DNA from 2 places in the Chelatococcus daeguensis genome. Region 2 is predicted to be linked to the other one. Evidence: predicted binding sites of a transcription regulator. Region 2 holds the regulator's gene; the other holds the start of a gene.

Region 1 (3,406 bases), 1.0 Mb from region 2:
GAAGGGCAACCAGGTCGCCGAGGTGCTCGAGCTTGAGGACCTGCCGCCGCAGCCGCGCGCCCCGCGTGGCCCGCGTGCCGGTGGTGGTGGCTTCGCCCCACGGATTCCGGAAGGGCCGGCCGAGGAGATGGCGGGCACGGTCAAGTGGTACAACCGTGACAAGGGCTTCGGCTTCGTTCAGCCCGACGACGGTGGCCGTGACGTGTTCGTCCACGCTTCGACACTGCAGCGCGGCGGCATCGCCGATCTCGCCGAGGGCCAGCGGGTCAACATGAGCGTTGTCGCCGGCGCCAAGGGCCGCGAAGCCTCGATGATTTCCTACGCCGACTGACCGGCGGCGCAAGCCTCGGCGATCTTCGGGCGTCCATGATGAAAAAGCCGCGGGCGGCTGCGCCCGCGGCTTTTTGCTGCGTTGCGGCAAAGTTTTGCCGTCAGTGAAAGGTCGTTGCAAGATCTCGCCCGGCAAGATCTGCCCCGACAAGATCCGCGTGTGCGTGGCGACCGGAACGATAGGCTACAAGCATCGCAGCGCCGGTCTCGATGCCGTGCGGGCCGCGCTGATGCAGCCGAACTTCCCGCTCAAGATCATCCCGCATGTCGATGGCACGCCGCGCATCTGCGAACTCGTCGTATATTTCCTCGAGGACGTCGTCGTCGAAGGGCCGTGGACGGGGCTCGCGGCCCTGTCGCTCAACCCGCATGCGCTGGCGCCGGTGGCGGAACTGCCGGTGCTCGAAGTCGTGTCCGCCCTGCATCTCGTCGCCGATCTGACGCTCGGGCGAGGGCGCGTCGCCCACGTCTATCTGGCGCGAGGCTCAGGTCGTTTCCACACGCACGCGCACGGTGCCGCCGCGCAGCACTGTGTTGCCGAACAGGACCGGGCGGCCTTCCCCGTCCGTGTCCACATAGCTCAGGACGATCACCGGCTCGTCGAGATCGATGCCGAGCGCCGCCGCCTCGACCTTGCGGGGCATGCGCGTGTCGATCCAGGTGGCGCGGCGCAGGAGTCTGCGGCAGTCGAACTCCGCAAGGGTGGCCGACAGGCTGCGCAGTCGGGCGAAGGCGGTGTCGATGCCGGCGAAACGGGCGGCGTCGAAATAGTGATAGCCGTAGGACAACAGGCGCGAGCCGGCCTGGCGCAGCGTCTCCAGCACCAGCAACTCGCCGCCCCTGTCGATCTGCAGCAGGCCGGCGAGATAGTGCGACGTGGGGCGGCGGTAGGAGGCGATGAGTTCGCCGGTGGCCGCATCATTCATGGCCTGCTCGAGTTCGCTCGTGCTGGGTTGGCGGGCGATGCGGTATTCCGGCTGCTCGTCCGTGACGAAGACGCCGGCCCCCTGCCGCGAGACGACGAGGCCCTTGTCCGCCAGCTTGAGTAGCGCCATGCGGACCGTGTGGCGATTGACCCCGTAGCGCCGCGACAGTTCCAGCTCGGATGGAAGCTTCTGACCCGACGCCACGAGTCCGCCGCGAATCTCGAACTCGATGTCGCTCAGGATCTGTCGCCAGACGGGTACGGAAGCTGTTCGATCAAGAGGCAAGCCATCGGAAAAGGAAGGGCAATCGTTCATAGCGAGCCTGTTCGCTTCTTCATATGCCGAAAAATAAAGTAAAATTCTACTTATCCAAATTAATGCATCCCGTTGATGTAAAAAACCACCCATATATCCGAGGGGCTAGAATGGCGCGCGATCCGCGCAAGGCATCTTGACGTGCGTCCGTCATGCTGGCATCGCCGCTTGTCAAGTCTCGCACGCGTGCGGCCGCATATCGAGCCCTGAATGCAAACCGTCCTGTGTATCGGCATCGCCACCCTCGATTATGTCTACAAACTAGACGCGCTGCCGACACGGGCAGAGAAATATCGCGCCCGGGATGTTGCCGTGACGACGGGCGGTTGCGCCGGCAATGCGGCCGTAGCCATCGCGCGCCTCGGCGGCCGGGCCAGACTCATCGCGCGCCTTGGGGACGATCGCGTCGGTGACGACATCGTGGGCTCGCTCACGGACGAGGGCGTCGACTGCAGCGGTGTCGTGCGCCTCGGCGGGCTGCGTTCGCCAGTGTCGGCGATCCTCGTCGATGCGGCCGGCGAGCGCACCGTGATCAGCTATTCCGATCCGCGCTACCCCGCCGCCGTGGAGAGCCTTCCCGCGGCGCTGCCGCAGGGAACCGGCGCCGTGCTCGGCGACACGCGCTGGCAGGAGGGGGCGGCGCGGATCTTCATGCTAGCCCGCGCGGCCGGCGTGCCGGCGGTATTCGACGTCGACCGGGCCCCGGATCACCCGGGAGTCCTCGATGCCGCGAGTCACATCGCCTTCAGCGCACAGGCGTTGCGGGAACGGACGGGGCTGGAGGATCCGCGGGAAGGGCTCCGCAGCCTCGCCTCGCGCCTCCGTGACAGCTGGCTTGCCGTGACGACGGGAGAAGGCGGCGTCTTCTTCATCGAGGACGGCAAGGTCGCGCACGAACCGGCTTTTGCGGTGGATGTGATTGATACCCTGGGGGCCGGCGATGTCTGGCATGGCGCGCTCGCCCTTGCCCTGGCGGAGGGCATGGCGCCCCGCCCCGCCGTACGCTTTGCAAATGCGACCGCTGCCATCAAGTGCACGCGCTTCGGCGGTGGCCGCGGCGCCCCCCGCCGGGCGGAGGTGGAGCATCTGCTCCGAGGCTAGGCTGGCCGGGCGTTTTCTGTCTTGCCGGGGGTGATCTTGCGTTGCGCACCTCAGAAAATGAGGGCAACATGCCTCTATCATGAGCATGATCGCCGAACGGATAACGCTGGAGGATGTCGCGCGGGAGGCGGGCGTGTCGCTCGCGACGGTGGACCGCGTGCTCAACCGGCGCCCCGGCGTGCGCGAGAAGACCGCCGCCAAGGTGCAGGCGGCCATCGCCAAGCTCGGCTACCGGCCCGATCCCGTCGCTGCGCGGCTGGCGCGCAAGGAGACCTTCCGTTTCTGTTTCATCCTGCCGACGGGCACCAACACCTTCATGAGCAATCTCGAGGAACAGGTGGGAGTGGCGGCCGAGTGGCTCGTCACCCAGCGGGCCTTTGTCGACATGCTGCATGTCGATGTCTTCGATCCCGATGTTCTAGCCACCGCGCTCGAGCGTCTGGAGGGGCGCTATCACGGCGTTGCGGTCATCGCGCTCGATCATCCGCGCGTTCGGGCCGCCATCGACGATCTCGTCGCCCGCGGCTCGGCGGTGGTGACGTTGGTGTCAGACGCGCCGACTTCGCGCAGGCTGCGCTATGTCGGTATCGACAACACGGCCGCCGGTCGCACGGCCGGCACGTTAATGGGGCGCTTCTCAGGGGGGCGCGAGGGATCTGTCGCGCTCATCGCCGGGTCGCTCGCCCTGCGCGACCACGCCGAGCGGCAGTTCGGCTTCATGCAGGTGGTGAACG
Region 2 (3,406 bases):
CCGAAATCGAGGTATCGCTCGCCGCTTCGCGTCACGAGCCACGCGCCCTCGCCCTTCTCGAATTCGATGTCGGCCCGCGCATAGGTCTGCAGAAGCGGCGAAGTCACGTCTCTCGTCTCCGCGATGAGGCGCCGGCCTGCCGCCGGACGCCTCGGATTTTCCCGAAAATCAAAGTGCCGCCCGGGCAGGGGCGGCACCGTCCACAATTTTAGATGGGTCACAGGGACTGTCAATTCAATCGCATTGATACGATCGATCAGCCGGCGCCCGATTGCTGTCACGATCTTGGGGAAAACGCAGATCGGCCGGCGCGAAGCCTTGCTCGTGCCTTCCCTCATATTGTAGCTTCCGAGCCACAGACCACGACATATCGTGTGGCCAATTCCCTATCGGCGCTACCTGCAGCAGGATGCGACGAGGCAAGAGCCTCTTTCGCGCTCCCCTTGCGCGCGCCGGAACGAGCCGGGCGGAGAGAGCGATGAGCGATCAGAGCAATACCTGGAGCGACGAGCGGGTGGAGCTGCTGCGCAAGCTCTGGACCGAAGGCCTTAGCGCCAGCCAGATCGCCGCCGAGCTCGGCGGCGTGACGCGCAATGCCGTCATCGGCAAGGTGCATCGCCTCGGGCTTTCCGGCCGCGCCAAGTCGGCGGCACCGGCGGCCTCCCGGCCGCGGAAGGCCGCGCACACACGCAGCCCGAGCCATCCTATGACGCAGCCATCGGGCCAGACCGTCGTGCGCGGCAACACAGCCCTCGCCGCGGCGCCCGAGCTCGAGACCGAGGCGGTGCCGCAGGAACAGTTCCAGCCCCAGGACGAGGTGGTCGTGCCGCTGAGCGAGCGCGTGACCATCATGGAGCTGCGGGAAGCCATGTGCCGCTGGCCGATGGGTGACCCGACGACGCCGGACTTCCGCTTCTGCGGCGCGCGCTCCCTCCTCGGCATGCCCTATTGCGCGCACCATGCGCGCATCGCCTACCAGCCGGCGGCGGACCGTCGGCGCGAGAAGAAGGTGATGCGCTCCTGACCGGGGACAGAAGCGGCCAGCAAAGAGGCCGGAGCGGGCCGCTCCGGCCTCTTTGCTGGCCGCACCGGGGGATGGCGGCAGCATCGCGCTTCACTCCGCGTGCGAAAAGGTCTCGTCGAAGGAATAGCCGGCGCCGCGCACCGTGCGGATCGGGTCCGGCTTGCGGGCCCGGTTGATGGCTTTGCGCAGGCGTCCGACATGCACGTCCACCGTGCGCTCGTCGATATAGACGTCGTGGCCCCAGACGCCGTCGAGCAACTGCTCGCGCGTGAAGACACGGCCGGGGCTCTGCATCAGGAACTCGAGCAGCTTGAACTCGGTGGGGCCGAGGTGAAGCTCGCGGCCAGAACGGCGTACGCGCCGGGTCTCGCGGTCGAGCTCGATATCGCCGGCGGTGAGCACGGTGGCCACATGGCCCGGCTTGGCGCGGCGCAGCAGGGCACGCACGCGCGCCAGGAGCTCCGGTACGGAGAAGGGCTTGACGACGTAATCGTCCGCGCCGGTCGCGAGACCGCGCACACGCTCGCCCTCCTCGCCCCGGGCGGTGAGCATGATGACGGGCAGCCGTTCCGTTTCCCGGCGGGCACGCAAGCGCCGGCATAGCTCGATGCCGGACAGTCCCGGCAGCATCCAGTCGAGCAGCACGAGGTCCGGGACCTGCTCGCGCAGGCGCACCTCGGCCTCGTCACCGCGCGCGACGGCATCGACGGTATAGCCTTCGGCCTCGAGGTTGTAGCGTAGGAGGAGTGTGAGCGGCTCTTCGTCTTCGACGATGAGGATACGGGGTCCCATCGGTCCTTCCGTGGTGGACGCTGGCGCGTGATCGACACTTACTGCCGGCCGGAGACCGGCACGGTGGTGAAGCTCGAGTCGTCGCTCTTCGGCCGTTCGGCGGCGAGCGGCTTTCCGGTGACAAGATAGTGGATGGTCTCGGCGATGTTGGTGGTGTGGTCGCCGATGCGCTCGATGTTCTTGGCGAGGAACAGGAGATGCGTGCAGAAGCTGATGTTGCGCGGGTCTTCCATCATGTAGGTCAGCAGTTCGCGAAAGATCGAGGTGTAGAGCGCGTCGATGCGATCGTCGCGCTGCCACACGTCGAGCGCGCGGGCCGTGTCCTTCTGCGCATAGGCGTCGAGCACATCCTTGAGCTGGGCCTGCACGAGGTCGCTCATGTGCTGCACGCCACCGACGATCTTCTGCGGCTGCATCTCGTTGCTGATGGCGACGACACGCTTGGCGGTGTTCTTGGCGAGGTCGCCGACGCGCTCGATATCGCCCGCCACGCGGATGGCGGAGACGATCTCGCGCAGGTCGACCGCCATCGGCTGGCGCTTGGCGATGGTGAGCACGGCGCGTTCCTCGACGTCGTGTTGCAGGGCATCGAGCCGCTCGTCGACGGCGATAACCGCCTGGGCGAGGGCTGCATCGCGCCGCACGAGGGCTATCGTCGCATCGCCCAGCATCTTCTCGGCGATGCCACCCATCTCGGCGATCTTGCTGCGCAGGGTATCGAGCTCGACGTCGTACGAGCTGACGATATGATCGGTCATCGTCGGCAATCCTTGTTGCTGCGGCAGCCTCAGCCGAAGCGCCCAGTGATGTAGTCTTGCGTCCGCTTGTCCTGCGGCGCCGTGAAGATCTGCTCCGTCGGCCCCTCTTCCACGAGCTTGCCGAGGTGGAAGAACGCCGTGCGCTGCGAGACGCGGGCCGCCTGCTGCATCGAGTGCGTGACGATGACGATGGTGTAGTTCTCGCGCAATTCGTCGATCAACTCCTCGATCTTTGCCGTGGCGATGGGATCAAGCGCCGAACACGGCTCGTCCATGAGGATGACCTCGGGATTGACGGCGATGGCACGGGCGATGCACAGGCGCTGCTGCTGGCCGCCGGAGAGGCCGGTGCCCGGCGAGGCGAGACGGTCCTTCACCTCCTCATAGAGACCGGCGCGCTTGAGGCTCATGGTGACGACCTCGTCGAGGTCGGCCTTGGAGCTCGTGAGCCCGTGGATGCGCGGCCCGTAGGCGACGTTCTCGTAGATCGACTTGGGGAAGGGGTTCGGCTTCTGGAACACCATGCCGACCTTCGCCCGCAACTGCACCGGGTCGAGATTCCGGTCATAGATGTCGCTGCCGTCGATCTCGATGCGGCCGCTGACGCGGCAGATCGATATCGTGTCGTTCATCCGGTTGATGCAGCGTAGGAAGGTGGACTTGCCGCAGCCGGACGGGCCGATGAAGGCGGTGACCGCCTTCTCAGGAATGTCAATCGAGACATCGTGCAAGGCGTGCTTGTCGGCGTAATAGACGTTGACCTCGCGGGCCACGACCTTCGTCGCTGCCTCGTCCGCGACTTCGGCCACCGTGGCCTTCGCCAGCTCGATGT

The links. Region 2 encodes PhoB, which activates phosphate uptake and scavenging genes when phosphate is short. Its sites were predicted from a motif close to TGTCATNNANCTGTCAT; they were not measured.
Region 1: the regulator PhoB is predicted to act here: its motif matches at 1,709-1,725, upstream of phnF (phosphonate metabolism transcriptional regulator PhnF).

Annotation. Positions count from the first base shown of each region.
Region 1 covers NZ_CP018095.1:1,559,645-1,563,050, forward strand. The annotation lists gene BOQ54_RS20365 (cold-shock protein) at 1-331, shown strand, start outside; partial or broken gene BOQ54_RS07470 (acetoacetate decarboxylase family protein) at 489-812, shown strand; gene phnF (phosphonate metabolism transcriptional regulator PhnF) at 816-1,541, opposite strand; gene BOQ54_RS07480 (PfkB family carbohydrate kinase) at 1,782-2,672, shown strand; gene BOQ54_RS07485 (LacI family DNA-binding transcriptional regulator) at 2,752-3,406, shown strand, end outside.
Region 2 covers NZ_CP018095.1:521,379-524,784, reverse strand. The annotation lists gene BOQ54_RS02420 (aspartate aminotransferase family protein) at 1-107, opposite strand, end outside; gene BOQ54_RS02415 (GcrA family cell cycle regulator) at 479-1,024, shown strand; gene phoB (phosphate regulon transcriptional regulator PhoB) at 1,115-1,816, opposite strand; gene phoU (phosphate signaling complex protein PhoU) at 1,855-2,574, opposite strand; gene pstB (phosphate ABC transporter ATP-binding protein PstB) at 2,604-3,406, opposite strand, start outside.